Regions from separate parts of the Blastococcus sp. SYSU DS0669 genome, predicted to be linked through region 2. Evidence: predicted binding sites of a transcription regulator. Region 2 holds the regulator's gene; each other region holds the start of a gene.

Region 1 (10,311 bases), on a different contig from region 2:
CGGGCTGCTGGCCGGTGCCTTCTTCGGCATGGACGCGCTGCTGCCGCTGGCCCTCACCGAGCTGCACGGCTACTCGGCCACCGCCGCGGGGATCCCGCTCACCGCCGGCGCCCTGGGCTGGGCGACCGCCTCCCAGCTGCAGGGCCGCCACCCGCACTGGTCGCGGGTGCGCCTGCTGCGCCTCGGGTTCGCCGTACTCACGGCCGGGCTGCTGGCCACGGCCGCGATCGCCGTCCCCGGGGTGGGCGGGTGGCCGGCCTACGTGAGCTGGGCGGTCGCCGGCCTCGGCATGGGCCTGGGCATGCCGAGCCTCAGCGTGCTGCTGCTGGACCGCTCGTCGGACGCGACCCGGGGCGCGGACTCCGCGGCGTTCCAGATCGCCGACGTCACCGGCGCCGCGGTCTGCATCGGGCTCGTCGGCGTGCTGGTTGCCGCCGCGGCGGGCGGAGCGCTCTCCCTCGAGGTCGCGGTGCTGGCCGGTGTGGTGCTGCTCTCCGCCGTCGCGGTCGGCGGCGCGGTGCTCGCCCCGCGTGCGGGTGGTCCTCCGGCGGCGGCGACCGGCCCGGCCGTGCCCGCGACTACCCTGAGCGCGTCATGACCTACTCGGAGCCGGTCTACCTCGACCACGCGGCGACCACGCCGATGCTGCCCGAGGTGCTGGCCGCGATGACCGGCCAGCTCGGCCGCGTGGGCAACGCCTCCTCCTTGCACGCGAGCGGCCGGGCGGCCCGCCGCGCCGCGGAGCAGGCCCGCGAGCGGCTGGCCGAGGCGCTGGGCGCCCGGCCGTCGGAGGTGCTGTTCACCGGCGGCGGCACCGAGAGCGACAACCTGGCGATCAAGGGCCTGTTCTGGGCCCGGCGCGAGGCGGACTCCCGCCGTCGCCGCATCGTCGTGAGCCCCGCCGAGCACCACGCCGTCCTGGACAGCGTCGAGTGGCTGGCCAAGCACGAGGGCGCCGAGGTCACGTGGTTGCCGGTGGAGCCCTCGGGTCGGGTCACCCCCCGGGCGCTGGCCGAGGCGCTGGGCGACGGCACCGACGTCGCCGTCGCGAGCGTGATGTGGGCCAACAACGAGATCGGCACGGTGAGCGACGTCGCGGCGCTCGCGGCCACCGCGCACGACGTGGGGGTCCCCTTCCACACCGACGCGGTGCAGGCGGTCGGGCAGGTGCTGGTCGACTTCGGCGCCAGCGGGGTCGACGCGCTCACCATGACCGGCCACAAGCTCGGCGGACCGATGGGCGCCGGCGCGCTGCTGCTGCGCCGCGACGCCGAGTGCACGCCCCTGCTGCACGGTGGGGGCCAGGAGCGCGACGTCCGCTCCGGCACCCTGGACGTCGCCGCCATCGTCGGGCTGGCGGTCGCGGCGGCCGCGGCGGTGCGGGGCCGCGTCGAGCGGGCCGCCGAGCTGGCGCGGCTGCGCGACCGGCTGGTGGCCGGGGTCGTGGAGCAGGTGCCCGATGCCCAGCTCAACGGCGCCCCGCTCGACGACGTCGTCCGCTCTGGGCCCGGCCGGTTGCCCGGCAACGCCCACCTCTCCTTCCCCGGCGCCGAGGGCGACGCGCTCCTCATGCTGCTGGACGCCCGCGGCATCGAGTGCTCGACCGGATCGGCGTGCAGCGCCGGGGTGGCCCGCCCCAGCCACGTGCTGCTCGCGGTGGGCGCCGACCCCGACCGGGCCCGCAGCTCGCTGCGCTTCAGCCTCGGGCACACCAGCACCGACGCCGACGTCGACGCGCTGCTCGGCGTGGTGGCACCGGTGGTCGAGCGGGCCCGGCGGGCCGGGACGGGGCGCCGATGAGGGTGCTGGCCGCCATGAGCGGGGGAGTCGACTCCGCCGTGGCCGCGGCCCTCGCCGTCGACGCCGGGCACGACGTCACCGGCGTCCACCTCGCGCTCTCGCAGAACCGGCAGACGCTGCGCAGCGGCTCCCGCGGGTGCTGCAGCGTCGAGGACTCCCACGACGCCCGGCGGGTGGCCGACGAGCTCGGCATCCCCTTCTACGTCTGGGACATGGCGGACCGGTTCACCGAGGACGTCGTCGAGGACTTCGTCGCCGAGTACGCGGCCGGCCGCACACCCAACCCGTGCCTGCGCTGCAACGAGAAGATCAAGTTCTCCGCCGTCCTCGACCGGGCCGTCGGGCTGGGCTTCGACGCGGTGGTCACGGGGCACCACGCGCGCCTGGCCGGCGGCGAGCTGCGCCGCTCCGTCGACGCCGCCAAGGACCAGTCCTACGTGCTCGGCGTGCTCACCGCGCAGCAGCTGGCCGCGGCGGTGTTCCCGCTGGGCGGCATGACCAAGGAGCGGGTGCGGGAGATCGCCGCCGAGCGCGGGTTCGCCGTCGCCACGAAGCCCGACTCGCACGACATCTGCTTCATCCCGGACGGCGACACCCGCGGCTTCCTGGCCCGCCGGCTGGGCAGCCGCCCGGGACCGGTGGTCGACGCCGCAACCGGCGCGACCGTCGGCGAGCACGAGGGCACCTACGGCTTCACCGTCGGCCAGCGCCGCGGTCTCGGGGTCAGCGCCGGGGACTCGCGGCCCCGCTACGTGCTGGGCATCCAGCCGGTGACCCGGACGGTGACCATCGGCACCGCCGACCTCGCCGGCGTGGACCGCGTCGTCACCGCGGCTCCCACCTGGACCCGGGCGGCGCCGGAGCTGCCGCTCCGGGCGGAGGTGCAGCTGCGGGCGCACGGCACCCCGGTGCCGTGCGAGGTGACCGGCGACGACGCCGGTGGGCTGCACATCCTGCTCGAGGAGGAGCAGCGCGGGGTGGCCGCCGGCCAGTCCGCCGTGCTCTACACCCCCGACCCGGAGCGCGGTGACCTGGTGCTCGGGCAGGCCGCGGTCCGGGCCACCGGCGACCGTGCCGGGATGCCCGCATGAGTGACGCCGGGGTTCTCTGGGGCCCCGCCTGCGGCGTCGGGTCGTTGCCGGGCACCGAGCCGGCGGAGGCGGTCCGCACCGTGGTCGGCGAGCTGCCGGGGTTCGCGCACCTGCCCGAGCTCCCCGGTCGCGGGGCGGGTGCGGACATGCTCGGGCGCAGCGCCGCCCTGCTGGTCGACCTCGCCGTCGACCTCACCCCGGCGGGCTGGCGGCTCGTCCCGCGGCCGGGGATCGACCAGCAGCGGGCCGAGGAGTTCCTCGCCCGCGACCTCGATGCCGTGCACGACGTCGCCGCCGACTGGACGGGACCGTTCAAGGTGCAGGCCACCGGCCCGTGGACCCTCGCCGCCGGGCTGGAGCGCGCCCGGGGCGACCGTGCGGTCGTGGACCCGGGAGCCCGCCGCGATCTGGGGCAGTCGCTGGCCGAGGGGCTCGCCGCGCACGTGGCGGCCGTGCAGGCACGGCTCCCCGGGGCGCGGATCGTGGTGCAGCTCGACGAGCCCTCGGTCCCCGCCGTCCTGCAGGGCGCGCTGCCGACCGTGAGCGGGTTCGGGAAGCTGCCGGCGGTCGCCGAGGACGTCGTCGAGCAGGAGCTCGCGGCCGTCGTGCGGGCGCTGCCCGGACCGGTGGTCGTGCACTGCTGCGCGCCGCGCACGCCGCTGGGGCTGTTCCGTGCCGCCGGTGCGGCGGGGCTCTCCTTCGACCTCGGCCTGGTCCAGGACCTCGACGCGGTGGGGGAGGCGGTCGACGCGGGGGTGCACCTGCTGCCCGGTGTCGTCCCCGGCACCGACGCCGCGCTCCCGGCCCCGGAGGCGACGGCGTCGCGGGTGCAGGCGTGGTGGCGCGAGCTCGGCTTCACCGCCGACCGGCTGCCCGAGGCGGTGACCCTCACCCCCGCCTGCGGTCTGGCGGGGGCGACGCCGTCCTACGCCCGGGCCGCGATGCGCCAGGTGCGCGAGGCCGCGAAGTACCTGCTCCCGGAGTGAGGCGCCCGGCCCCGACCGGGTGAGCGCCGGTTGACCGTCGTAGCCGCCGGATACCGTTCGACCGTGAGCACCGACGCCGACCTCGTCGAACCGTCCGTCACCCCGGTGGCCGACCGCGAGGACCTCACCGAGGTCCCCGACGACGTGCGCACCCGGCACCGCGACCTCTCCGAGGAGCTGGACCGGTACGCGTTCGCCTACTACGTGCGCGACGAGCCGCTCATCAGCGACGGCCAGTACGACGAGCTGATGGGTGAGCTCAAGGCACTGGAGGCCGCGCACCCGGCGCTGGTCACGCCCGACTCGCCGAGCCAGAAGGTCAACGGCGGGTTCACCGCCACCTTCGCGCCGGTCCAGCACCTCGAGCGGATGCAGAGCCTGGACAACGCCTTCACCAGCGACGAGCTGTCGGCCTGGGCGGCGCGGGCCGAGCGGGAGGGCGCGGCCGGGGGGAGCTACCTCTGCGAGCTGAAGGTGGACGGGGTCGCCGTCGACCTGGTCTACGAGCAGGGCCGCCTGGTGCGGGCCGCCACGCGGGGCGACGGCGTCACCGGCGAGGACGTCACCGCCAACGTCCGCACGATGCGCGACGTCCCGCAGCAGCTCACCGGCGATGACGTCCCCGAGCTGCTCGAGGTCCGGGGCGAGATCTACTTCCCGGTGGCGGCGTTCGCCGACGTGAACGCCGCCATGGTCGAGCAGGGGCGGCCGCCGTTCGCCAACCCGCGAAACGCCGCGGCGGGCTCGCTGCGCCAGAAGGACCCGAAGGTCACCGCCTCGCGGCCCCTCCGGCTGGTGGTGCACGGCCTGGGTGCCCGGAGGGGGTTCGAGCCCGAGCGCCAGTCGGCGGCCTACGACGGGCTGCGGGCGCTGGGGCTGCCGGTGAGCGACCGCTTCGAGGTCGTGCCCGACCTGGAGGGCGTGCGGGCCTACATCGAGCGCTACCGCGAGCAGCGCCACTCGGTGGGGCACGAGATCGACGGCGTCGTGGTGAAGGTGGACCAGGTGGCGCTGCAGCGGCGGCTGGGCTCGACCTCCCGGGCGCCACGGTGGGCCATCGCCTTCAAGTACCCGCCGGAGGAGGCGACGACGAAGCTCGTCGACATCCGGGTCAACGTGGGGCGCACCGGCCGGGTGACGCCGTTCGCCTTCATGGAGCCGGTCAAGGTCGCGGGCTCCACCGTGCAGCTGGCCACCCTGCACAACGCCAGCGAGGTGAAGCGGAAGGGCGTGCTGATCGGGGACACCGTCGTCATCCGCAAGGCCGGCGACGTGATCCCCGAGGTGCTCGGCCCGGTGGTGGCGGCCCGCACGGGCGACGAGCGCGAGTTCGTCATGCCGACCCACTGCCCCGAGTGCGGCACCGAGCTGCGACCGGAGAAGGAGGGCGACGCCGACATCCGCTGCCCCAACGCCCGGTCCTGCCCCGCACAGCTGCGGGAGCGGGTCTTCCACGTGGCCGGTCGCGGCGCCTTCGACATCGAGAACCTCGGCTACGAGGCGGCGATCGCGCTGCTGCAGAGCGGTCTGCTCCAGGACGAGGGCGACCTCTTCTTCCTCGACGAGGAGGCGCTGTGCCGCAGCGCGTTCTTCACGAAGAAGGACGGCGCCCTGTCGGCCAACGGGCGCAAGCTGCTGACCAACCTGCAGACCCGGAAGGACGTCCCGCTCTGGCGGGTGCTGGTCGCCCTCTCCATCCGGCACGTGGGCCCGACCGCCGCCCAGGCGCTGGCGCGTGACTTCCGGTCGATGGACCGCATCATGGCCGCGACGGAGGAGGAGCTCGCTGCCGCCGACGGCGTCGGGCCGACGATCGCGGCGTCGATCCGCGACTGGTTCGCCGTCGACTGGCACCGCGAGGTGGTCCAGAAGTGGCGGCAGGCCGGTGTCTCGCTGGCCGATGCGGGCGAGGACGCCGGCCCGGGCCCGCTCACCGGGGTCACCGTCGTGGTCACCGGCTCGCTGCGCGACTTCAGCCGCGACCAGGCGATCGCGGCGATCCAGGAGCGCGGCGGCAAGGTGACGGGTTCGGTGTCGAAGAAGACCGGCTTCGTGGTCGTCGGCGCCGACCCGGGCAGCAAGTACGACAAGGCCGTGCAGGTGAAAGCGCCGATCCTGGACGACGACGGCTTCCGCGTGCTGCTCGAGCAGGGCCCGGACGCCGCCCGCGAGGTCGCGACGATCGGTGACGGCACCGAGGAGTAGCCGCTCAGAACGGTGGGGGAGTGGTCGTCGCGACCAGGCCGGTCGGGGCGGTCACGGTGAGTCGGCCGTCGGGCGCCAACTCGTGCCGCCAACCGGGCGCCTGGTGCTTGCCGCGGTGGTGACCGGTGCAGAAGCCGACGAGGTTCTGCGCGCTGGTGGGCCCCTCGGGCCAGGGACGGTCGTGGTCCAGCTCCCCGCCGAGCCGCACGCGCCTGCGGCAGCCGGGGAAGCGGCAGCGACGGTCGCGGGCACGGACGTACCGGTCGAGGGCGGCGCCGGGGCGGTACCCGTCGGTCGGGCCGGGTGGGCCGAGCCCCGGGCGGCCGGTGAGGTCGTGCGTGCAGCGGGCCGGCGCGCGGCGGCAGGCGGCGTCGTCGCAGCGGGCCAGGCGGCGGAGCTCACGGCTGTCGGTCAGCGCGAGCAGGGCGCCGGAGAGTTCGTCGACCACCGCGATGCGCGGCCGGTCGACCAGCGTGCCGCCGCCGCTCACGTCGAGAAGTGCGGCGAGGGCCGCCCGGCGGGACTCCCCGGCCGCGGCGCACGCGTCCAGGTCGCTCGGCGCACCGGTGACCCGCCCAGGGGCGCTGCGGAGCCAGGTGGCCTCGTCCGCACGGTCGGCCCGCTGGGCGTCGACGACCATCCGTCGGGCGTGACCGATCGCCCGATCCAGGCCCAGCAGCGCATCCGCGGCAGCTTGCATCGACCCGTGGGCGGTCGCCCAGCGAGCGGATCCGCCGCTGTCGTCGTCCTCCGTCGTGGGCGCTGGGCATGTCGCGGGCCGCTGGTCGGGTGCTGTTCCAGGTTGGACGTCGGAGCCGTGTCCTGAATCCCGGCTGGCATCGGGGTCGCATCCCGAACCCCGGCTGGCATCGGGGTCACGTTCGGAACCGGGGCTGAGATCGGGGCCGCGTCCTGAGCCGGAGCCGGGATCGGGGTCGGAGGGCGGCGCCGGGTCGGCGAAAGCACCGACGCGCTCCAGCCAGGCCTCGACGGGTGCCTCCTCGGCCCACCGGCGGAGCAGCTCGTCCTCCGGGGTGTAGTCCTCCCCGCCCCACTCACCTCGGAGGGCGCGGGCCTCGACCTCCGCCCACCACCGCTCGTCGGCCTCTCGCCACTCCCTGGGCCAGGTGTCCAGCGGCCAGGCGCCGGTGGAACCGAAGTCGTCCGGCCAGGAGTCCGTGGGGCAGAGGTCGTCCGGCCAGACGTCGGTGGCGCCGGCGTCCCGCGGCTGATCGTCGGCCCGGCGTTCCGCTGCGGGTAGCAGGCCCAGGGCGCGGGCGAGGGCGCGGACCACTTCGGCGGGTACCGGCTCGTTGCCGATCTCACCGGGCTGATCGCCCCCGAGGAGGGACCGCACCCCGGCCACCACGGTCAGCTGCGCCTGGACGGCGGGGAGGTCGTTCTCCTCCGGCCGCAGGACCAGGTCGAGCAGGCAGTCGGCCATCCTCTGGCCGCGGGTCCTGCGGTCCTCCGGCTCGTCGAGCGCATCGGCGTACCGGCTCAGCGCGTCGAGCAGCGCCTGGGCCTCGGGCACCGTGAGGAGAGCGCCGAAGGAGGCCATGCCCTCGCGCCGGTCGGAGCGGATCGAGATACCCCGTTCCCGCAGCGACGCGGCCAGCCGGGCGGCCTCGTCGCGCGCGTCCCGGGCCAGACCGAGGCGGCGAGCCTTGGCGCCGAGCTGCGCCGGGGTGGTCACCCGGCCGGACATCCACGCGAGCAGATCGCGCTCCACGGCGGCTCGCCGCGCCGCGTCGGCGATGGGCGCCACCCGCTCGAGCATCGGCCACAGGTGCCCCGGGTGGATCTCCCCGCGCTCCAGCGCGGCCAACGTCGCGGGGAGCCGGTGCACCAGCGTCAGCGACCGGGCGAGCAGCTGCTCGGCGGCCTGGGCGGAGAGGGACAGCGCCACCACGAGTTCCTGCGCCGCCCACTCGCTGACCTCGGCCAGCACCTCCGGCCGGGCGGCCCGACGTGCCTCGCTCATCGCCCCGGCCTGACCGGCCGGGCGATCGGCCGACGCGGGACGGGTGGTGGCGAACTCGGCCACCGCCCGGGCGCGGAGAGCGGTGTGGCGGGCGATCTCGCGGTCGGCAGCCTGGACGGTGCCCAGCGGACCGGTGGCCCACCCGGCCGCAGGAGCGACGGGCCCGACGGGGAACGCCGCCATCTCCCGTTCCGCCACCTCCGCCACGCATTCGATCATACGTTCGAACAGGCATGGCAGCAACTGGTTCTCCTGCGAACGCGCAGTTCAGCAGCGCGCCCGGCCTCGAGAGGGACTCGGCATCGGCTTCACCGGGCCGCCCGGGTCCGGTTCGCGCGCCCGTGGGGCGACGCCGGTCAGGCCCGGCGTGACCTCGGCAGGAGGCGTCGACGCGGTGGGTGGAAGTCCGCTGCGGCCGGTCGACCCGGGCGTGCATGTGCGGCCGGCCGGCGTGCCCGTCAGCCCACCTCCCACCCGCCGGCGAGCCGGTCCAGCAGTTCGCTCGCCAGCTCGTCGACCGGTCGCGCCGCGTCCATGCGCAGGACCGCAGCCTCCGCCCAGGGCGCGTACGCCGCCGCCCGTGCACGCACCTCCGCCCAGGAGGGCTCGGCTACGTGCGCCAGGCCCCGACGACGGCTCTCCAGTCGTCGGCGGTGCTCGACCTCGTCACGGAGCGTCAGCAGCACGAACGCGAGGTCGGCCCCGGCGTGGGCCGACGCGGCCCGCCACGTGTCGCGGGCCGGCTCGCTGTCGTCGACCGCATCCACCACCACGGATCTCCCGAGCGCGAGGTTCTGCTCGGCCACGACCCGCGCTGCCTCGTACGCAGCCACCCCGGTCTCCCAGGAGCGCGGCAGCCCTGCGCCCAAGAGCGCGTCCTCGATCGGATCGACGGACAGGTGGACCCACCCCGACCGGGTGGCCAGTGCGGCAGCGACCGCGGTCTTCCCCGTGCCGGGCAGCCCCGAGACGACGACGAGCACCGTCTCAGGCCGGCGGGAGGTGGGCGACCGTCGTCGCGATGCCGGTGACGTGGGCCAGGCGGAGGAGCTCGGACCGGCGGAAGGCCGGGCCGCCGGAGCGCCCGAGCACGATCGCCCGGCCGGCGCCGTAGGGCACCGCCATCATCTCGATGGCCATCTCCTGCCACCGCTCGGGCAGCCACGGCTCGTCGCTGGGCAGCAGCCGCGGCCCCGCCAGCGGCAGCCACGGCAGGGTCAGTCCGAGGAAGGCGGGCGCGGCGTCCGACGCGGCGAGCACCGCCCGCTCGGCCAGGGGGGCGGGCTGGCCGGAGTCGTCGAGGACCACCGCCCAGCCGCTGTGGAACACGCGGGGGAGCGAGTCGGTGAGCAGCTCGGTCGGCGGCCGGTCACCGCGCGCCAGCGCGTCCAGCAGGTCGAGCTCCCGGTGGGTGTCCAGCGGCCCGGCGAAAGGGCGCAGCGACTCCACCTGCACCCCGGGCACGGTCTGGGCCGCGGTGATCAGGCTGTCGGGCAGCCGGTCACCGGGCAGGTCCACGACGACGTCGTCGACCGCGATGCCGTTGCCCCGTTCCAGCACGTCCAGCGACACGATGTCGATCCCCGCCGTGCCGAGCGCCGTGGCCACGGCCCCGAGGACGCCGGGGCGGTCGGGCACGACGAGGCGCAGGAGATAGGACACGGTTCCTCCGGGGGAGTGCTCGCCGGTTCGGGCCGATCTCCGTCGATCGCGGTCGGGGGCAGCCTCTCACGCTGACCAGCGCCGGGAGGGCTGCACGTACAGTGACCCGGTCACGTCCCGGTCCGAGAGCGGGCCGCCGGGCACTGCCGAAGTGGAGTTCCACCGCAGCATGAGCACCCCCTCCCCGAAGGGCCAACTGACCCGTGACGAGGTGGCGCACCTCGCCCACCTCTCCCGGCTCGCGGTGAGCGACGAGGAGCTGGACCTCTTCGCCGGTCAGCTCGCCGCCGTGCTGGACGCCGTCGCGCAGGTCGGCAAGGCCGACGTCGCCGACGTGCCGCCGACCACGCACGCGGTGCCGATGACCAACGTCATGCGCCCCGACGTCGCCCGGCCCAGCCTGCCCCGCGACGTCGTCCTCGCCGGGGCCCCGGCCGCGGAGGACGACCGCTTCCGGGTCCCGCGCATCCTGGGGGAGGAGGCGTGACCGCCACCGACCTCACCACCACCAGCGCCGCCGCGCTCATCGAGGCGCTTCAGTCGGGCGACCTCAGCTCCGTGGAGGTGACGCGCGCCTACCTCG
Region 2 (10,311 bases):
GGCGGGCGCAGCGTGCTCGAGGGCGCGCCGCAGCCGGCCGAGGGTGCCGACCTCTCCGACGCCACGCTCCTCCCCGCCGATCTGGAGGAGATCGCCGCCCGGGGAGACCAGGTGGTGGCACGCTTCGCCGAACTGTTCAGCCGGTGAGCGCGGCGGGTCGGGTCGGCGCAACCGCCGGCTCGCGCAGGCGGAGCGGGACGTGGCGCTGAGCCGCTCCGCGACCCCCACGGCGCCGGGCGCCGATCCGCGCGAGCGGTCGGCGTCCGGCACCGCCGGGGGCCCGCCCCCTGCACGGGCGCCGCGCCGCCGCCGGTCGACCGGGTTCGAGCGCGCCATGCGCATCGTGTGGGTGCTGGCGCTGCTGATCCTGGTCGGCTACCCGATCGCGCAGGTCTTCGGGCAGAGCTTCGTGGCGGACGACGGCGGCCTCACCCTGTCGAACTACGCGCTGCTGGCTTCCGAGCCCCAGTTGCTGGAGGCGATCCGCAACTCGGTATGGATCGCGTGCGGCACGGTGCTCGGGAGTCTCCTGATCGGGCTGCCGCTGGCCTGGTTCACCGTGCGCACGGACATGCCGATGCGCCGGTTCTTCCGCGGGAGCGCCGTCCTGACGTTCGCGGCGCCGAGCTTCATCGCCGCACTGGGCTGGGTGCTGCTCCTGGGGCCGCGCAACGGCGTGCTGAACACGGCGCTCATGTCGCTGTTCGGGCTCGAGGAGTCGCCGTTCAACATCTTCACGCCGTGGGGGATCATCTTCGTGCTCTCCCTGTTCCTCTACCCGCTGGTCTTCCTGCCCGTCTCGGCGGCCCTCGAAGGCATCGACCCCGCCTTGGAGCAGGCCGCGGCCAGCCTCGGCGCGTCGCGCTGGCGGGTGCTGCGGACGGTGACGTTCCCGGTCATCGCGCCTGCCCTGATCGCCGGCTCGATCCTGGTGTTCGTCTCCTCGGCGATCATCTTCGGTCCCGTGGCGATCCTGGGCGCGCCGACCGGGTTCCAGACGATCCCCACCGTGCTGCTGAGCCTCATGCAGTTCCCGCCGCGGATCGAGGTGGCGGCGGTGATCTCCGTGCCGATCCTCGTCATCATCGCGGCGCTGCTGCTGATCCAGCGCAAGATCGTGGGCGGCCGGAAGTTCACCGTCATCGGAGGCAAGCCGGGCCGGCAGGACGTGACGCACCTGGGCGCCGGTCGCTACGCGGCGGTGGCGTTCTGCGTGGCCGTCGTGGTGCTGAGCCTGGTCCTGCCGTTCGGCATGCTGCTGGTGACATCGTTCCGCAAGGCCCTGGGGCGCCCGCTCGGGTGGGACAACTTCACCCTGACCGGCAACTACGAGGAGGTCTTCGGCCGGCCCCTCATCGCCGCGGCCATGGGCAACAGCTTCGTGCTGGCCGTCGGCGGCACGGTGCTGGCCCTGGCCGTGGCGCTGCTCGCCTCGTGGTTGGTGCACCGCACCAAGGCGCGCAGCAACGCGGTGATCGTGGGCGCGATGGCCGCGCCGCTCGCCTTCCCGGGTGCGGTCCTCGGTATCGGGCTGATCATCGCCTACGCGGCCCAGCCGTTCGGGTTGGGCGGGACGCTGACGATCCTGCTGATCGCCTACACGGGCAGCGCCCTGCCACTGACGTTCGCCTACGTCCACGCCGGGATGGGCCAGATCGGGGCCGAGGTGGAGGAGGCATCGCGCAGCCTGGGGGCCTCCTGGGCGCGCACCTGGCGGCGGATCACCGTGCCGCTGCTGCGGCCGTCGCTCCTGGCGGCGGGCCTGCTCAACTTCGTGCTCCTGTTCCGGGAGCTGGAGATGTCGGTGTTCCTCTACACCGGCGCGAACCCGACCGTCGCCACGGTGCTCTACAACCTGGCGAGCGAGTCGCTGTACCAGCGGGTCGGCGCCCTCTCCGTGGTGATCCTGCTGATCAACATCGTCGTGACCGTGATCGCCATGCGCCTGCTCGACCGCAGACCCGGCGAGCCCACCCGGCGGTCCCGCCGCGAGCCGTCCGTCGCACTCAACACACCCCCGGAGGAAGCAGCATGACCGAGACCACCACTGATGTCGGCACCGGCGTGCACCTGCGCTACGAGACGCCGCACATCGCCGTCCTCACGCTGGACAGCCCTCCGTCGAACACGTTCAGCTGGGAGAGCCGGCGGTCGTTCATGAGGGCGCTGGACATCCTGGACGCCGACGAGAACGTCCGCTGCCTGGTGATCACCGGCGAGGGGCGCGCATTCACCGCCGGGGCCCACCTGGGCGAGGACCAGTCCATGAGCGACGAGCAGCTGACCGACTACCTCGCCGAGTTCAGCCGGGTGCTCAACGGCGTGCAGAACTTCCGGGCACCCGTGATCGCCGCCATCAACGGGGCCACGATCGGCGGCGGCCTGGAGTTCTCGCTCTGCTGTGACATCCGCATCGCATCGACGGAGGCGTTCTTCGTGGCCGCCGGCGTCAACGTGGGCCTCATCGTCAGCTTCTGGCGTCTGCCGCGCGTCATCGGGCTCGGCCCGGCCAAGGAGATCCTGCTGACCGGCGCCCGCTACACGGCCCAGCAGGCGCTCAACTGGGGACTGGTCACGGAGGTGCACGAGCCCGGTGACCTCATGCCCGCGGCGCTCGCGAAAGCTCAGCGCATCGCCACCCGCGCGCCGTTGTCGGTGGAGGCGACCAAGGAGGCCGTCACCGGGGCGTTCGAGATGGACTTCGCGCAGGGTCAGGCGCTGCAGACCAAGCGCTTCCTGGAGATGTTCCGCACCGATGACCACCAGGAGGCGCTGCGGGCGTTCTTCGAGAAGCGGGACGGCGACTACCAGCGGCGCTGATCGACCCCGCTGACGTCGATGGCCGGTCGGGAGGAGAACCCGGCCGGCCGTCGACGTCAGCGGCTCAGACCCGTCGGAGAACGCTCACGACCCGGCCGAGGATGGTCGCCTCGTCGCCCGGGATGGGCTCGTACGCCGGGTTGTGCGGCAGCAGCCAGACGTGGCCGTCGCGCCGCTTGTAGGTCTTGACCGTCGCCTCGCCGTCGATCATCGCGGCGACGATCTCGCCGTTCTCGGCGGTCGGCTGCTGGCGGACGACGACCCAGTCGCCGTCGCAGATCGCCGCCTCGACCATTGAGTCGCCGGCCACCTTGAGCATGAAGACCGTGCCCTCGCCGACCAGCTCGCGCGGCAGGGGGAAGACGTCCTCCACCGCCTGCTCGGCCAGGACGGGGCCACCGGCAGCGATCCGCCCGACGAGCGGGACGTAGGTGGGCGCCGACGCCTCCATGCCGTCACCGACCACCGGCGGCTCGGTGTGCGCGACCACCCCGCGGGCGGCGTCGCCGGGGAGCCGGACGTCGAGGGCGCGCGGACGGTTCGGATCGCGCCGCAGCCACCCCTTCTTCTGCAGGACCGACAGCTGGTGCGCGACCGAGGACGCCGAGGACAGGCCCACCGCCTCGCCGATCTCGCGGACCGAGGGTGGGTACCCACGGCGGTCGATCGAGTCGCGGATCACCTCGAGGACCCGGCGCTGCCGCTGGGTGAGGCCGTCGCCGTCCGCCGTGCGGTCGGGGAACGCCCGCACCGACGCGGAACCGTCAGCCTCCCGGGCCGTTGCCCTGGTGCCGCGACCGGCGCCGGAGGTCCCCTTCGAGTCCGCCACGTCTCCTCCTCGCCGGCTGCCCGTGCAGCGCTCGACCGTCGTCGTCGGGTGGAACCGTAGCGCCGATCGGCGCCCAGTTCAAACACGTGTTCGAAAGTTTCCCGTGTCGCATCGCTTCTGTCGGTCCTGTCCGGTAGACATCGGACAGACGTTCGAATCGAACGTGTGTTCGGACCGGCTCGCGTCGGTCGGGAGGGTGGGAGACATGGACGGCGGCGCTGCGCTGCGGGTTTCCGGCGGGTCGCCGGTCGGTGGAGGTGAGGCGGGCGCCGGGGCCCGGCCCGCCCGGCACCTCCGGGTGCTGCCGCCACCGACGTCCTACTCGGCGGCCGTCGCGCCCCGGGTGGGAGAGCCCGGGCGGCGCCTGACCGTCGTGCGGACGGCCCCCGGTAGCAGGAGAGCCGCTCCGTCGCCGCCGCTGCGGCTGACCGCGCGTGGGCGCCGGGCGGTGGCGGTGGCCGTTCTGCTGCTCGGCCTCGCCCTGGTGCCCCTGGCCGGTGCGGTGCTGGGTGAGGCAGACGGCGGGCTCCAGCTGATGGGGACGACCCAGGTCATCGTCGAGCCGGGCGACACCCTGTGGTCCATCGCCGGCGCGGTGGCCGAGGGGCGGGACGTGCGGGACGTCATCGTCGACATCCGGCAGCTGAACCGGCTCGACACCGCACAGATCACCCCTGGTCAGGTGCTGCTGTTGCCCTGACGGGTGCCCCTGCACCACGCGAGACGTTCACAATGCGGATCGGCGACTTCGTCAACCCTGCGTATGGGGACGTTTACGCTGAGTGCTGGTCGTCCGTTTACGGTCGTCGCGTGTCGAGCGTCATGGAGAACCGCGCCGCCGTGTTCACCCGTCATCCCCAGGCCGTCGAGGTGCTGCACGCGGGTGCCTGGCGGGCGGGGGAGCTGCTGGGTTGGCGGCACGACGACTCCGGCGCGTGCCAGATGCGGGTGCGGACCGTGGTCGACGGGGTCGAGCAGGCGATGTGGACGGCGCTGGACACCGTGCGGCTCCCGGAACCCGCGTCCGCCCGTCCCGGGACGCAGCTGATGGCCGCGCAGCCGGCGCTCCGGTCGGGTGGTGGTCGTTCGACCGACCCCGAGGCCACCGCCAGCCTCCCTCGGGTGCGCGACAGCCGCCCCGAGCGGTCGGCTCCGGCTCGCACGGGTGGTCGCCGACGCGCACCCGAGGGCGACGAGATCCGGGCGGCGACCGCCTTCTCCGTGCCCGTGCACCCGTCCGGTCGGCACCGGGCACCGGCCATCGCGCCGGGCCCGGTCGTCGGGCGGCACCGGGCGGCCGACGCCGAGCTCGCCCCCCTCGTCGCCGGCGGCACGCCGGCCGCGTCCGCCGCCCCGGTCCGGGACGGGGGTGTGCCTGCCTGGGTGATCCCGGCCGCGCGCTCCGCGCCGCCCGTGGAGCTGCGACCGCTCGGGCGCGACTGGACCCCGCCGGCCGGTCCCGAGCCCGAGCTGCTGACCCGTCCCATGCGGTTGAGCGACCAGATCCCGCACTCCCGCCGACGCCGGGTGGACGGGTCCCTCAGCGCCTGATCGGCAGGTGGCGCGCGCACCGGCGCCGGGCCCTCGCGGTTGCGCGCCCCGCCGCGTCCGGCCGTGCGTCCGCGGTTGTGCGGGCGGAGCGCCCGGCGGCTGCGCCCCCGCGCCGGCGCGGGCGGCCGGAGCTCCCTGCCCGCCTCGCGCCGACCGACCCCTGTGCAGCCGGCCCGCCGCGGCGGGGCCCGCGCCGGCGTGTCGCCGCGGTGTGCCTGTGACGGCTGGGGCCCGCTGTTCCGCCTGCGCACGGCAGTGTCGGGGCGGAACACGCCGAGCCGACGATCACTTGCACATCTTGCGTGGGCCGTCCTAGGGTTCCCCCACATCTAGTAGTTACAGAGCTGTAAGCCCGTCCACAGGCCGATCCTCAGGTTCTCCCCGTCGCATCCACCGGATGTCCCCAGGGGGCTCCACAGGCGGCCCGTGGCAGGCCCACCGGCGGAGGAGGTGAACCACCGTGCGCTGCCCGTTCTGCCACAACTCCGACAGCCGGGTCATCGACTCCCGGGAGACCGACGAGGGCGCCACCACGCGTCGTCGTCGTTCGTGCCCGGCCTGCGGGCGGCGGTTCACCACCGTCGAGGAAGCGGTGCTCGCCGTCGTCAAGCGCAACGGCGTCAGCGAGCCGTTCAACCGCAGCAAGGTGGTCGCCGGCGTCCGGCGGGCCTGCCAGGGCCGGCCCGTCGACGAGGACCAGCTCAAGCTCCTCGCCCAGCAGGTGGAGGACGCCGTCCGCGCCACCGGCGCCGCGGAGGTGCCTAGCCACGAGGTCGGCCTGGCCATCCTCGGCCCGCTCCGCGAGCTCGACGAGGTGGCCTACCTGCGGTTCGCCAGCGTCTACCGGTCCTTCACCTCGGTGGCGGACTTCGAACGGGAGATCGCCGAGCTCAAGGCCCGGCAGCCCGCCTCGTCACCGGGGGAGACGGGCCCGCCCGCGCCCCGGCAGCCGGTCCCCACCGGCACCGGCGCCGGCACCTAGAAGTGTCGGTACCACCCGATAGACAGCAGTTCGAGCAGTTACCGATCGCGGCTCTTCCCCAGCCCCCGATCCGCCACCGCGCAGCACCACCGCGCAACCCCGCGACGCACCACGCGACACACGACCAGGGAGAGCTCCACACCATGACCGACACCGACGACCGCGTGGCCGGCCCCCGCACCCGCCGCAGCACCAAGACGCCCAGCCGGGGCAAGGGCCTCAAGATCAAGCGCGTCTTCACCACCGCTGGTGTGCACCCCTACGACGAGGTGACCTGGGAGCGTCGCGACGTCGTCATGACCAACTGGCGGGACGGCTCGATCAACTTCGAGCAGCGCGGTGTCGAGTTCCCCGCCGAGTGGAGCATCAACGCCACCAACATCGTCACCACGAAGTACTTCCGCGGCGCCGTCGGCACCGCGCAGCGCGAGACCAGCCTGCGCCAGCTCATCGACCGCGTGGTGCTCACCTACACCGAGGCCGGCCGCGAGCACGGCTACTTCGCCACCGAGGGCGACGCCGAGATCTTCGAGCACGAGCTGACCTGGATGCTGCTGCACCAGTACTTCAGCTTCAACAGCCCCGTCTGGTTCAACGTGGGCACGAGCGCCCCGCAGCAGGTCAGCGCCTGCTTCATCCTCGCCGTCGACGACGAGATGGACTCGATCCTCAACTGGTACCGCGAGGAGGGCCTGATCTTCAAGGGCGGCTCCGGTGCCGGCCTGAACCTCTCCCGGATCCGCTCCTCCAAGGAGCTGCTGTCCTCCGGTGGCACCGCCTCCGGGCCGGTGTCCTTCATGCGCGGCGCCGACGCCTCCGCGGGCACCATCAAGTCCGGTGGCGCGACCCGCCGCGCGGCGAAGATGGTCGTCCTCGACATCGACCACCCCGACATCGAGGAGTTCATCGAGACCAAGGCGCGCGAGGAGGACAAGATCCGCGCGCTGCGCGACGCCGGTTACGACATGGACCTCGGCGGCAAGGACATCACCAGCGTCCAGTACCAGAACGCCAACAACTCGGTCCGCGTCTCCGACGAGTTCATGCGCGCCGTGGAGGAGGGCGACGAGTTCGGGCTGCGCGCCCGCCTCGACGGCTCGGTGATCGAGACCGTGGACGCCAAGGCCCTGTTCCGCAAGGTCACCCAGGCCGCCTGGGAGTGCGCCGACCCGGGCATCCAGTACGACGACACGATCAACGACTGGCACACCAACCCCGAGACCGGCCGCATCAACGCGTCCAACCCGTGCTCGGAGTACATGAGCCTGGACAACAGCTCGTGCAACCTGGCGTCGCTGAACCTCATGAAGTTCCTCAAGGACGACGGCACGTTCGACGCCAAGAACTTCGTGAAGGCCGTCGAGCTGGTCATCACCGCGATGGACATCTCGATCTGCTTCGCAGACTTCCCGACCGAGCCGATCGGTGAGACGACCCGGGCCTACCGCCAGCTGGGCATCGGCTACGCCAACCTGGGCGCGCTGCTCATGGCGACCGGCCACGCCTACGACTCGCGCGGCGGCCAGACGCTCGCCGCGGCGATCACCTCGCTGATGACCGGCACCGCCTACCGGCGTTCGGCCGAGCTCGCCGGGATCGTCGGCCCGTACGAGGGCTACGCCCGCAACGCCGACGCCCACGCCCGGGTCATGCGCAAGCACGCCGCGGCCAACGACGCCATCCGCCCGGTCGGCGCCGACGACGCCGACGTGCTCAAGATCGCCACCCAGCAATGGCAGGAGTGCCTGGAGATCGGCGCCGACAACGGCTGGCGCAACGCCCAGGCCTCGGTGCTGGCCCCCACCGGCACGATCGGCTTCATGATGGACTGCGACACGACCGGCATCGAGCCGGACTTCTCGCTGGTCAAGTTCAAGAAGCTGGTCGGCGGCGGCTCCATGCAGATCGTCAACCAGACGGTGCCCCGGGCGCTGCGCAGCCTGGGCTACCAGGAGGAGCAGATCGAGGCGATCGTCGAGTACATCGCCGAGCACGGCCACGTCGTCGACGCGCCCAGCCTGCGCCCGGAGCACTACGAGGTGTTCGACTGCGCCATGGGCGAGCGGGCCATCTCCCCGATGGGCCACGTCCGCATGATGGCCGCCGTCCAGCCCTTCATCTCCGGCGCGATCAGCAAGACGGTGAACATGCCGGAGACGGCGACCGTCGAGGACGTCGAGACGATCTACTTCCAGGGCTGGAAGATGGGTCTGAAGGCGCTCGCGATCTACCGCGACAACTGCAAGGTCGGCCAGCCGCTCTCCGGTGGCAAGGGCAAGAACGACGGGACCAAGGACGAGGTCAAGGTCGAGGCCACGACCTCCTCCGCGCTGTCGCACCCGGTCCGCAAGCGCCTGCCCAAGAAGCGGACGAGCGTCACCACCTCGTTCAGCGTCGCCGGCGCCGAGGGCTACATGACCGCCGGGATGTACGAGGACGGCAGCCTCGGCGAGGTCTTCCTGAAGCTCGGCAAGCAGGGCTCGACCCTGGCCGGTGTCATGGACGCCTTCTCGATCGGCATCTCGCTGGCGCTGCAGCACGGTGTGCCGCTGGAGACCTACATCTCCAAGTTCACCAACATGCGCTTCGAGCCGGCCGGCATGACCGACGACCCGGACATCCGGATCGCCCAGTCGGTGATGGACTACATCTTCCGGCGCCTGGCGCTGGACCACCTGCCCGTCGAGAAGCGGGCCGGCCTGGGCATCTTCACCGCCGAGGAGCGGGCGGCGCAGGTCTCCGGCTACGGGGCCTCCGCGTCGACGGCCACCGTCCAGGAGGAGGAGGTCGACCTGGAGCAGCTGCGCGGCTCGGCGCCGATCGAGACCGCCAGGACGGAGGAGAAGGTCACCCCCGAGGGCCCGAAGTCGGTCAAGGAGGCACACTCCTCGGCCGAGCTCCTCGAGCTGGTCACCGGCACCGCCACCGACGCGCCGCTGTGCATGACCTGCGGCACGAAGATGCGCCCCGCCGGCAGCTGCTACGTCTGCGAGGGCTGCGGCTCCACCAGCGGCTGCAGCTGATGCGGTCGGCCACGACGGTGTCCCGGCCTCGGGAGCACCGACTCCCCGTGGCCTGAGCCACCCGTTCCACTGGCCCGGTCCCGCGAGGGACCGGGCCAGTGGCGTCTCAGCTCTCCGTGCCGCCCGGTCCGCCGCAGCGCGGGAGGACGCCTCCGGGGCCGCGCGAGCGTCACGGAGCTGCGGGCGGTTACTGGCGGGCGGCGAGGCCCGCTGCGGCCGACCGCAGCCACCGGCCGGGATCGGCGAGCGCCGCCTCCGTTCCGCCCGCGACGTCGACCAGCGAGACGGCATCGGCGAACACCCCGGTCGAGGCGGTCGCGCTGCCGGCGACGAGGAGCACCGGGACGCCGGCCGGGCGGGCGAGCGACAGCACGTGCGACACGACCTTCCCCGCGGCGCTCTGGTCGTCGTACCGACCCTCGCCGGTGATCACCACGTCCGCCGCCGGGATCAGCCGCGGCAGCCCGAGCGCCTCCCCGATGGCCACCGCGCCGGCGGAGAGCGCGGCACCCCACAGCCGCAGGCCGAAGCCCGTCCCGCCGGCGGCGCCGGTCCCGGCCGCCGTCGGATCGCCGCCGGTCAGCTCCGCCAGCCGGCGCAGCCCCGCCTCGAGCAGGGGGACGTCGGCCGGGCCGGCGCCCTTCTGCGGCCCGAAGACGGCGGCGGCGCCGCGGACCCCGAGCAGCGGGGCGTCGACGTCGCCGAGCACCACGGCGCCGTCCGGGGGCACCGGGCGCAGCGCGCCGAGCTCCACCCGGTGGAGGTCGGCCAGGCCGGCGTTGCCGAGCCCGATCGGCCGGCCGGCGGCGTCCAGGAACCGGGCGCCCAGGGCGGTGAGCAGGCCGGTTCCTCCGTCGGTGCTCGCGCTCCCGCCGATGCCGAGCAGCAGGCGGCGCACCCCGTGGTCCAGCGCGGCCGCGACGACCTGCCCGAAGCCGAGCGTGTGCGCGGCGAACGGGGCCGGACGGCGCATGAGCGGCAGGCCGCTCGCCGCCGCGAGCTCCACGACCCCGGTGCCGTCGGGCTGGAGCAGCCAGTCGCAGCGGACCCGGCGGCCCTCGGGGCCCTCCACCTCCACCGGCATCCGTCGGGACCCCGGCACGGCG
Region 3 (10,311 bases), on a different contig from region 2:
ATGCCGACGAGGTCCCAGATGTCGGTGAAGTCCCGGCCGCGGACGATCATCTTCTGGTAGATCGAGTAGTAGTGCTTCGGCCGGCCGGTGACGACGGCCTCGATCTTCGCCGCCCGCAGCTGCTCGGTGACCGACGCGGTGACCTCGGCCAGGTAGGTGTCGCGGGACGGCGCGCGCTCGGCGACCAGGCGGACGATCTCGTCGTAGCGCTTGGGGTACAGCGTGGCGAAGGCGAGGTCCTCGAGCTCCCACTTGATGGTGTTCATGCCCAGCCGGTGGGCGAGCGGGGCGAGGATCTCGAGCGTCTCGCGGGCCTTCTTCTCCTGCTTCTCGGGCGGGAGGAAGCGCAGCGTGCGCATGTTGTGCAGCCGGTCGGCCAGCTTGATGACCAGCACCCGCGGATCGCGGGACATCGCGACGATCATCTTGCGGATCGTCTCGGCCTGGGCGGCGTCACCCAGCTTCACCTTGTCGATCTTGGTGACGCCGTCGACGAGGTGGGCGACCTCCGAGCCGAAGTCGGTGGTGATCGTCTCGAGGGTGACGCCGGTGTCCTCGACGGTGTCGTGCAGCAGCGCCGCGATCAGCGTCGTGGTGTCCATGCCGAGCCCGGCGAGGATCGTGGCGACGGCGAGCGGGTGGGTGATGTAGGGATCGCCGCTCTTGCGCTTCTGGCTGCTGTGCGCGGCCTCGGCGACGTCGTAGGCCCGCTGCAGGAGCACCAGGTCGGCCTTGGGGTGGCTCTGCCGGTGGAGGGCGGCGAGCGGCTCCAGGACCGGGCGGACCAGGCCGCTGCGCTGGCCGGCGACGATGCGCCGGGCGAGGCGGTCGCGGACGCGGCGGCGGGGGGTCCCGGGCTCGACGTCGGGCGGATCGGCCCCCACGTCCTCGGGCCGGCGCACCGCGGGCCGCTCGGGGAGCGGGCTGCGCACCGGCGCCTCGGCCACGGCGTCGGTGACCGCTCCACCGGCGGCTGCCCCGGCCCGCGCGGCAGCCGCGTCGGCGGCTACTTCGGAGGCCACGGCTGCTCCTGCGGCTGGCAGAGGGGGGACCCTCACCATGCTAGCGGGACGACGCCCGCCGGCGTCGGGAGCGCGACCGGGATCTCCCCCGCTCAGGTGGTCCAGAGGGCGTGCACCGTGTGCGGCGCCAGCAGCTGCCGGCCCCCCAGCGCGGCGAGCTCCACGACCACCGAGATCGCCGACACCACCCCGCCGAGCTGCTCGACCAGCGCGACGGCGGCGCCCAGCGTGCCCCCGGTGGCGAGCACGTCGTCGACGACCAGGACCCGCTGCCCGGGCCGGATGGAGTCCGCGTGCAGCTCCAGGGTCGCGGTGCCGTACTCCAGGGTGTAGTCGGCCGAGACCCGCTCGCGCGGCAGCTTCCCGGCCTTGCGGACGGGCACCACGCCGACGCCGGCGTCCAGCGCCACCGCGGCGGCGAGCAGGAACCCGCGCGCCTCCACCCCGGCGACGACGTCGAACGGCCGCTCGCCGGAGCGCCGGGCGGTGAGCGCGGCCGTCCGCGGGTCCGACACCCCCGGGGACGCCAGCCCGTCGACCATCCGGCGGAAGGCGGGGCCGTCGGCGAAGACCGGCGTCAGGTCCCGGAAGACGATTCCCGGCTCGGGGTGGTCCGGGACGTCGACGGTGAGCGAGGCGATGAGCTCGTCGAGCGGCTGCTCCGCGGGTGCTGCGCTCACCGGCGCCGCTTGCCCGACGGCCGGCTGGCGCCGGGGCGCTGCGGGCGGGCGCCCGGGCGCGGCGCAGCGGTGGCGCCCCGCGGGGCGTCCGGGCGCACCGAGGACGGCGACTCCACCACGACGTCCGCGGTCACGGTGCCGGGCAGCTCCGCGGTGGCGACCGCACTGGGGCTCCGGCGACGGCGGGCGCTGGCCACCGGGCCGGTCGGCGCGGCCGTGCCACCGGTCCGGGCGGCCGAGGACCGCCGGGCCAGCACGCGGCGGCGCAGCGCCTGGACCTCGGGCTCCCGCTCCTTGAGGTCCGCGACGATCGGCGTGGCCAGCACGATCGAGGAGTAGGTGCCGGCGGCCAGGCCCACGAAGAGCACGAGGGCGAGGTCCTTGAGGGTGCCGACGCCGAGCAGCCCGGCCCCGACGAAGAGCAGGCCCGCGACCGGCAGCAGGGCGATGACCGAGGTGTTGATCGAGCGCATCAGGGTCTGGTTGACGGCCAGGTTCGCCGCCTCGCCCCAGGTCATGCGCGCACTGCGCTCCAGGTCGCGGGTGTTCTCGTCGACCTTGTCGAACACCACCACGGTGTCGTAGAGGGAGAAGCCGAGGATGGTCAGGAAGCCGATGACCGTCGACGGCGTCACCTCGAAGCCCACCAGGGAGTAGACCCCGGCGGTGATCACGATGTCGTGCACCAGCGCGGCCATGGCGCCGACCGCCATCTTCGGCTGGAATCGCACGGCCAGGAAGAGCACGACCGCGACCAGGAAGACCGCCAGCGCGACGAGCGCCTGGTCGGTGATGTCCTGGCCCCACTCGGCGCTGACCGACTCGGGGCTGACCTCGGCGGGGGTGATGCCGGCGACCTCGGCCAGCCCCTCCACCACGGCGCGCTCGGTCTCGTTGTCCAGCTGCGCGGTGCGGATCAGCAGGGTGTCCCCGCCCACGATCTGCGCCGTCGCCACCTCCGCCCCGGCGTCCTCGGCCGCGGCGCGCGCCTCCTGCAGCTGCTCCTGGGTGCCGGGCAGCCGGAAGCTGTTGCCGCCGGCGAAGTCGATGCCGAAGTTGAAGCCCCGGAACACCATCGAGGCGATGCACAGCAGCACCACGATCGCGGTGATCTTGTAGATCAGCCGGCTGCGGCCGACCACGTCGAGGCCCGCCTCGCCGTTGTAGAGCCGGTGCGCGAGCCCCGCGCGCCCGGCTCGCGGGGCCGGGGCCGCGGCGACGTCGTCGTCGGCCGGGTCCTGGGGCAGCCCGGCGTCCGCGAGCGCCTCCTCACCGGTGCCCACCGGCTCGTCCGCGGGCGTCCGCTCCGCCGGGTCCGTCGGGCGGGTCATGAGGTGCTCCTGTCCTGGCGACCGCCCGCGGCGGCGCCGACGAGTTCCCCGGCCGGGGCGCTCGCGGCGGGGCGGCGGGTGTGCTCCACCCGTCCGAGCCCGGAGAAGCGGTTCCGGCCGAAGCCCTTCAGCCGCGAGAGCACGGCCATGAGCGGGTGGGTGAAGAGGAAGACGACGACGAGGTCCAGCACGGTGGACATGCCGAGGGTGAAGGCGAAGCCCTTCACGTCGCCGATCGCCAGCAGGTAGAGGATCGCCGCGGCCAGGAAGCTGACCGCGTCCGCCGACAGGATGGTGCGCCGCGCGCGGACCCAGGCCCGCGGGACGGCGGACCGCAGCGAGCGGCCTTCCCGGATCTCGTCCTTGAGCCGCTCGAAGTAGACGACGAAGGAGTCGGCGGTGATGCCGATCGAGACGATGAACCCGGCGATGCCGGCGAGGCTCAGGGTGAACCCGATCTCGCGGCCCAGCAGGATCAGGCAGGCGTAGACCACCACCGCCGAGAGCACGAGGCTGGCGATCATCACCAGGCCGAGCAGCCGGTAGTAGAACAGCGCGTACACGAAGACCAGGGCGATGCCGATGGCCCCGGCGATCAGCCCGGCCTCGAGCTGCTCCTCGCCGAGCTCGGTGGAGATCGACTGCGCCGTCGCCTGGGTGAAGGTCAGCGGCAGGGCGCCGTAGCGGAGCTGGTTGGCCAGCTCGGTGGCCGACTCCTGGTCGAACTGACCGGTGATCGTCGTCGGGTTGGTCGTGATCGCGCTGTTGATCGTCGGCGCGGAGATGACCCGCCCGTCGAGCGTGAAGGCGACCGGCGAGCCGACGTTGGCCGTGGTGTAGGCGGCCCACGTGTCCAGGCCCTGGGCCTGGAAGTCCAGCAGCACGACCCACTCGCCGGTCCCCGGCTCGGTCCCCGCGGTGGCGTCGTCGATCTGCGTGCCCTCGATGATCGTGGGGCCGAGCAGGTACTTGACCGCGCCGTCCTCGCTGCAGGCGGCCACGAAGTCCTGGGGCCGGGTCACCTCGCCGGTGACGTTCTCCGCCTCGCAGGTGAGGGTGGCGAACTCGGCCGCCGCCTCCTCCTGGGTCACGGCGGGCGCGTCCGGGTCGGGCAGGGACGGGTCCGCGACCGCGCCGTCCCCGGTCGCCGGGTCCTCGGCGGGCGCCTCGGCGTCGTCGCCGGCCGCGCCGCCGTCGGCGGTCTCGGCGTCGGCACCCTCCTCGGTGCCGGTGCCCTCCTCGGTGCCGGTGCCCTCCTCGGCCGGGACGGCGGGGGCGGGGCCCTGGACCACCGGGCGGAAGCGGAGCTGCGCGGTGGCGCCGAGCTCACGGGCCTGCTCGCCGTCGTCACCGGGGACGGAGATGACGATGTTGCTGTCGCCCTCGGTGACCACCTCGGCCTCGGCGACGCCGAGGCCGTTGACGCGCTGCTCGATGATCCGGCGGGCCAGCTCCAGGTCCTCCTGGGCCGGCGCCTGACCGTCGGGGGTGCGCGCGGTCAGGGTCACCGTGGTGCCGCCGCGCAGGTCGAGCCCGAGCTGCGGCGTGCGGGTGTCCCCGGTGAAGAACACCAGCCCGTAGAGCAGGGCGACGATCAGCGCGAACGCGCCGAAGTAGCGCCCCGCCGGGAGGGTGCGGTTGGCCACGGAGCTCCTCCGGGTCAGACGGTGCCGTCGGCGGGGCGCGCGGTGTCCCCGTCGGACGGCGTGGCACCGGCCGGGCGGCGCACCTCGAGGATCGCCTGCCGGGCGAAGGTGACGACCACGCCGGGCGAGATCTCCAGGTCCAGGGTGGTGTCCCCCAGCGCGGCGACGGTGCCGTGCATGCCGCTGGTGGTCATGACCGGGGTGCCGATCGCGAGGGAGGCCTGCAGCGCGGCCTGCTGCTCCTGCATGCGCTTGCGCTGCCGCGCGGGCAGCACGAACAGCACGACGGCCAGCAGGGCCAGCATGATCAGCGGGAAGTACTCCACGACAGGTGTGCCTCTCTTCCGCGACGGGTGCCTCGCGGTGGTGCGGCCCGGGACGGGACCGCTCGGGTGCATCGGTTGCCGTACGCGCGGCTACCAGGCGGGACGCGCACGGCCCGGCCTGCGAGTTGCGCGCCAGCGTCCGGGAGTCTAGGCGTCGAAGAGGGTCTCTGACGACGACCCCGGTACCGGTGGGTCGGCGGTGACCCGCCCGAGGGGGACGCCGCCGCGCGGCACCGGCCGGCCCAGGTGCTCCCAGGCGGCCTCGGTGGCGACCCGTCCGCGGGGGGTGCGCGCCAGCAGACCGGCCCGCACGAGAAAGGGCTCGCAGACCTCCTCGACGGTGTGCGGCTCCTCCCCGACGGCCACCGCGAGGGTGGCGACGCCGACCGGCCCGCCCCCGAACTTGCCCACCAGCGCCTCGAGGACGGCGCGGTCCAGCCGGTCCAGCCCGAGGTGGTCGACGTCGTACAGCGCGAGCGCGGCCTCGGCGACCTCGCGGGTGACGCGGCCGTCGGCCTCCACCTCGGCGTAGTCGCGCACCCGGCGCAGCAGCCGGTTGGCGATGCGCGGTGTCCCGCGGGAGCGCCCGGCGATCTCGGCGGAACCTTCGTCGGTGAGCTCGACGCCGAGCAGGTCGGCGCTGCGGGCGAGCACCCGCTGCAGCTCGGCCGGCTCGTAGAACTCCATCTGCCCGACGAAGCCGAACCGGTCGCGCAGCGGCCCGGTGAGCAGCCCGGCCCGGGTGGTGGCCCCGACGAGGGTGAACGGGTTGATCTCCAGCGGGATCGCCGTCGCCCCGGGCCCCTTGCCGACGACGACGTCGACGCGGAAGTCCTCCATCGCCATGTAGAGCAGCTCCTCGGCGGGCCGGGCGATGCGGTGGATCTCGTCGATGAACAGGACGTCGCCGGGCGCCAGGTTGGACAGCATCGCCGCCAGGTCGCCCGACCGCTCGATCGCCGGACCACTGGTGATCTTCACCGAGGTGCCGAGCTCGGAGCCGATGATCAGCGCCAGGCTCGTCTTGCCGAGCCCGGGTGGCCCCGACAGGAGCACGTGGTCCGGGGTGCGCCCACGCCGCTTGGCCCCCTCGAGGACCAGGGCCAGCTGGCGGGCGACCTTCGGCTGGCCGATGAAGTCGTGCAGCGAGTGCGGCCGGAGCGCGGACTCGACGACCCGCTCCTCCTCGCCGGCCTGCGGCGACACCGTCCACTCCGGCGTCGCGTCGGCGGCGAGGTCACCGGTCAGCGACCGGTCGAACGGGGCGCTCACGCGTCCTCCTCGCTGGCGCTCGTCGCCCGCGTGAGCGGCGCTGCTCTGCTCATCGGTTCGCTCGCAAGCTCGCTCACGTCCTACCCAGCAGCTGGAGCGCCCGTCGGAGCAGCACCGCGACCTCCACGCTCCCGGTCGCGGCGACCTGCTCGTCGGCCACCGGGGCGAGCTGGGTCACCGCCGTCTCGGCCTCCTTGCCGCTCCAGCCCAGGCCGACCAGCGCGCTGGTGAGCTGGTCCCGCCAGGGCGCCACCGGCGTCACGGACGGCAGCCCGACAGGGGCGGGCGCGTCCAGCGAGGTGTCGGTGGTCGTGGACCCCAGCCGGTCGCGCAGCTCCAGGATCAGCCGCTCGGCGCCCTTCTTGCCGATGCCCGGCACCTGCATCAGCGCCTTGACGTCCGCCATCGACACCGCCCGGCGCACCTCGCGCGGCGGGTGGATCGCCAGCACCGCCTGCGCGAGCCGGGGGCCGACGCCGTTGGCGGTCTGCAGCAGCTCGAACAGCTGGCGCTCGTCGTCGTCGGCGAAGCCGTAGAGGGTGAGGCTGTCCTCGCGCACGACGAGGCTGGTCGCCAGCCGGGCGGACTCCCCCACCTGCAGGCGGGCGATGGTGCCGGGGGTGCACTGCACCGCGAGGCCGATGCCGCCCACCTCGACGACGGCGCCGTCCGGGGATACCGCGGCGACCCGGCCGCTGACGCTGGCGATCATCGCGCCGCCACCCCCGTCCACCGCGGCAGCGTGGTGCTGCGCACCGGCGCGCCGATCCCGCCGGCCAGCGCGGCGGTGCGCAGCCGCTGCTGGGCCGGGCCGCGCCAGGCGTGGCAGACCGCGAGCGCGAGGGCGTCGGCGGCGTCGGCCGGCTTCGGGGCGGCGGCGAGCCCGAGGACCCGGGTGACCATGAGGGTGACCTGCTCCTTGTCCGCGCGGCCGTTGCCGGAGATGGCCGCCTTGACCTCGCTGGGCGTGTGCCAGGCGACCGGGCGGTCGGCCTGGGCCGCGGCGAGCGCGGCGACCCCGGCTGCCTGCGCCGTCCCCGTGGCGGTGCCCTTGTTGTTCTGGGTGAACACCCGCTCGATGGCCACCACGTCAGGGCGGTGCTCGCGCAGCAGCGCCGTGACGGCGGTGTGCAGCTCGAGCAGCCGCAGCTCCAGGTCGAGCTCCGCGAGCGTGCGGACGACCCCGACCCCGACCGCCGTCGGTCGCGTCCCGGGGCGCCCGTCGACCACTCCCCACCCGCACCGGGTGAGGCCCGGGTCTATGCCGAGCACCCGCATGGTCACGCTCCCGTCAGCCGAACTGGTGTTCGACCGAGGCTAACCGGCCTCCCCGACCGAACCCCGCCAACACGCCCTGGCGACGTACTGGAACCGGCCGCGGTGCAGGGACCCGCGGCGAGCGGAGCGAGTCGTGGGGGGCACCGGGTAGAAGGACCCCCCCCTCACCCCCCAGCACTCGCATACTCGCGCCGGGCCCCTGCGAGGGGGCCTAAGCGTCCGCCGCGACCTGCTCCATGACCTCGTCGGGCACGTCGTAGTTGGCGTAGACGTTCTGCACGTCGTCGCAGTCCTCGAGCGCGTCGATCAGCCGGAACACCTTGGCGGCCCCCTCGGCGTCGAGCTCCACCTGGACGCTGGGCTGGAAGCCGGCCTCGGCGGAGTCGTAGTCGATGCCCGCGTCCTGCAGCGCGGTGCGGACGGCGACCAGGTCGGTGGGCTCGCAGAGCACCTCGAGGGTGTCGCCGAGGTCGCGCACCTCCTCGGCGCCGGCGTCGAGCACCGCCATGAGCACGGTGTCCTCGTCGACGTCACCGGACTTCGGCACCGTCACCACGCCCTTGCGGGAGAAGAGGTAGGAGACCGAGCCGGGGTCGGCCATGGACCCGCCGTTGCGGGTCATGGCGGTGCGGACCTCCATGGCCGAGCGGTTCTTGTTGTCGGTCAGGCACTCGACGAGGACGGCGACACCGCCGGCGGCGTAGCCCTCGTAGGTGATGCCCTGGTAGTCGACGCCGCCGGCCTCGAGACCGGCGCCGCGCTTGACCGCCCGGTCGATGTTGTCGTTGGGCACCGAGCTCTTCTTCGCCTTCTGGATGGCGTCGTAGAGCGTCGGGTTGCCGGCCGGGTCGCCGCCGCCGGTGCGGGCCGCGACCTCGATGTTCTTGATGAGCTTGGCGAACAGCTTGCCGCGCTTGGCGTCGATCCCGGCCTTCTTGTGCTTGGTCGTCGCCCACTTGGAGTGGCCGCTCACGGCTCTCCCCTCTCTGCGTCGGCCAGGTGACGGCGCACGATGTCGACGAACAGCGCGTGCACCCGGCGGTCCCCGGTCAGCTCGGGGTGGAAGCTGGTCGCCACGACGTCCCCCTGGCGGACCGCGACGATCCTACCGTCGGCCGCTCCCCCGACGACCCGGCCGAGGACGTGCACCCCCGGCCCGGCCTCCTCGACCCACGGCGCCCGGATGAAGACGGCGTGCAGCGGCCCACCGTCGACGCCGTCCAGCTCGACGCGGGTCTCGAAGGAGTCGACCTGGCGGCCGAAGGCGTTGCGGCGGACCGTCACGTCGAGCCCGCCGACCGTCTCCTGGCCGGGGGGCGCCCCGACCAGCCGGTCGGCGAGCAGGATCATGCCCGCGCAGCTGCCGTAGGCCGGCAGCCCGGCACGGACGGCGTCCCGCAGCGGCGCCAGCAGGCCCCACCGGGCGGCCAGCTTGGCCATGGTCGTCGACTCCCCGCCGGGGACGACGATCCCGTCGACGCCGGCGAGCTCCTCCGGGCGGCGCACAGGCAGGGCGTCGGCGCCCTCGGCACGCAGCGCGGCGAGGTGCTCGCGCACGTCGCCCTGGAGGGCCAGGACCCCGACGACGGGGCGGGCGGGGCCGGTGGACACGGCCGCCCACGCTACGGCGTGGCTCAGACCGCCGGCGCCGACGGGGCGAGGCCGGCCGCCCGGCTCGACGTCCAGGTGAGCAGCCACTCCAGCGGGCCGCGGCCGACGGTGCGCCGCCAGATCCAGGCACCGGCCAGCGCGGCCGCGGCGAACCCGAGCCACGTGCCCGCGCCCTGCACGCGGCCGGGGACGACGTCCATCAGCACCCGGATCGCCAGGAGGTGGGCCGCGTAGACGCTGAGCGCCAGCGCCCCCACCGCCGCGACGGGGTCGGTCACCCGCGGCAGCCGCTCGGCCGCCAGCAGGCAGCCCACCACCACGAGGACGGCGAAGCCGGTGGAGCCGACCACCTCGAACGTCGTCCCGCTGTGCGCCTCTGCGCCGGTCAGCCAGCGGGCGTCGAAGACGCCCGGGACGGTGAAGCCGGTCTCCGGGCCGGCGGATGGCACGCCGCCGGCCAGGAGCTCCGAGCTCGCCCAGCCCCCGCCGTAGCCCACGACCGCGGCGACCGCGCCCGCGGCCGCCAGCCGCGCACGCACCGCCCCGGAGGAGAGGTCCAGCCGCCCCACCGCCAGGCCGACCAGGACGAATGCGATCCAGAGCAGCGCCGGGTAGTAGCCGGTGACCAGCAGCGAGGGTCCCAGCGCCTGCGCCGAACCGATCGTGGTCAGCACCTGGCCGAGGACGACGAGCACCGGCGGGGCGACGACGGCGACGAGGCCCGCGGTCACCAGCAGCCGGCGGACCGGCCAGCGCAGGAAGGGCAGCACCATCAGGAAGAGGACCCCGTAGACACCCAGGATCACCGCGACGAAGGTGTCCAGCTCCTGCAGCGCCAGTCCGATCGCGAAGACCCACAGCGCGCGGACGGCGATCCGCACGCGCACCCGGGACAGCACCGGCCCCTCGGGGGGCCGGCTGCGCCCGGAGAGCAGTGCGACCGAGATGCCGGCCAGGGTCGCGAAGAGGATCGACGAGCGGCCGTCGACGACCGCCGTCCAGGTCCGCGGGTCCGGCCCGAACTCGCCGCCCACCCGCAGGTGGGCGGCGAACATGCCGAGCACGGCGAGCCCGCGCGCGACGTCCAGCCCGGCGATGCGCCGCTGGACGTCCACGGTCACCAGCCGCGGGTGGCGTACCGCTCG

The links. Region 2 encodes LexA, which represses DNA repair genes until DNA is damaged. Its sites were predicted from a motif close to TCGAACANNTGTTCGA; they were not measured.
Region 1: ACI792_RS08350 (DUF222 domain-containing protein) is a predicted target of LexA. The motif match lies at 8,278-8,293, and genes of this name have one in related genera.
Region 3: ruvC (crossover junction endodeoxyribonuclease RuvC) is a predicted target of LexA. The motif match lies at 7,573-7,588, and genes of this name have one in related genera.

Annotation. Positions count from the first base shown of each region.
Region 1 covers NZ_JBJHAE010000005.1:204,981-215,291, forward strand. The annotation lists gene ACI792_RS08325 (MFS transporter) at 1-598, shown strand, start outside; gene ACI792_RS08330 (cysteine desulfurase family protein) at 595-1,800, shown strand; gene mnmA (tRNA 2-thiouridine(34) synthase MnmA) at 1,797-2,891, shown strand; gene ACI792_RS08340 (methionine synthase) at 2,888-3,877, shown strand; gene ligA (NAD-dependent DNA ligase LigA) at 3,941-6,082, shown strand; gene ACI792_RS08350 (DUF222 domain-containing protein) at 6,087-8,273, opposite strand; gene ACI792_RS08355 (AAA family ATPase) at 8,525-9,049, opposite strand; gene ACI792_RS08360 (ACT domain-containing protein) at 9,054-9,728, opposite strand; gene gatC (Asp-tRNA(Asn)/Glu-tRNA(Gln) amidotransferase subunit GatC) at 9,898-10,215, shown strand; gene gatA (Asp-tRNA(Asn)/Glu-tRNA(Gln) amidotransferase subunit GatA) at 10,212-10,311, shown strand, end outside.
Region 2 covers NZ_JBJHAE010000013.1:48,726-59,036, forward strand. The annotation lists gene ACI792_RS13905 (extracellular solute-binding protein) at 1-147, shown strand, start outside; gene ACI792_RS13910 (ABC transporter permease) at 200-2,035, shown strand; gene ACI792_RS13915 (enoyl-CoA hydratase/isomerase family protein) at 2,032-2,820, shown strand; gene lexA (transcriptional repressor LexA) at 2,885-3,649, opposite strand; gene ACI792_RS13925 (LysM peptidoglycan-binding domain-containing protein) at 4,104-4,349, shown strand; gene ACI792_RS13930 (hypothetical protein) at 4,460-5,200, shown strand; gene nrdR (transcriptional regulator NrdR) at 5,661-6,182, shown strand; gene ACI792_RS13940 (vitamin B12-dependent ribonucleotide reductase) at 6,326-9,205, shown strand; gene ACI792_RS13945 (glycerate kinase) at 9,393-10,311, opposite strand, start outside.
Region 3 covers NZ_JBJHAE010000004.1:186,400-196,710, reverse strand. The annotation lists gene ACI792_RS07005 (RelA/SpoT family protein) at 1-1,022, opposite strand, end outside; gene ACI792_RS07000 (adenine phosphoribosyltransferase) at 1,115-1,702, opposite strand; gene secF (protein translocase subunit SecF) at 1,699-3,033, opposite strand; gene secD (protein translocase subunit SecD) at 3,030-4,679, opposite strand; gene yajC (preprotein translocase subunit YajC) at 4,694-5,005, opposite strand; gene ruvB (Holliday junction branch migration DNA helicase RuvB) at 5,153-6,277, opposite strand; gene ruvA (Holliday junction branch migration protein RuvA) at 6,351-6,989, opposite strand; gene ruvC (crossover junction endodeoxyribonuclease RuvC) at 6,986-7,555, opposite strand; gene ACI792_RS06965 (YebC/PmpR family DNA-binding transcriptional regulator) at 7,767-8,528, opposite strand; gene pdxT (pyridoxal 5'-phosphate synthase glutaminase subunit PdxT) at 8,525-9,166, opposite strand; gene ACI792_RS06955 (heparan-alpha-glucosaminide N-acetyltransferase domain-containing protein) at 9,190-10,287, opposite strand; gene pdxS (pyridoxal 5'-phosphate synthase lyase subunit PdxS) at 10,284-10,311, opposite strand, start outside.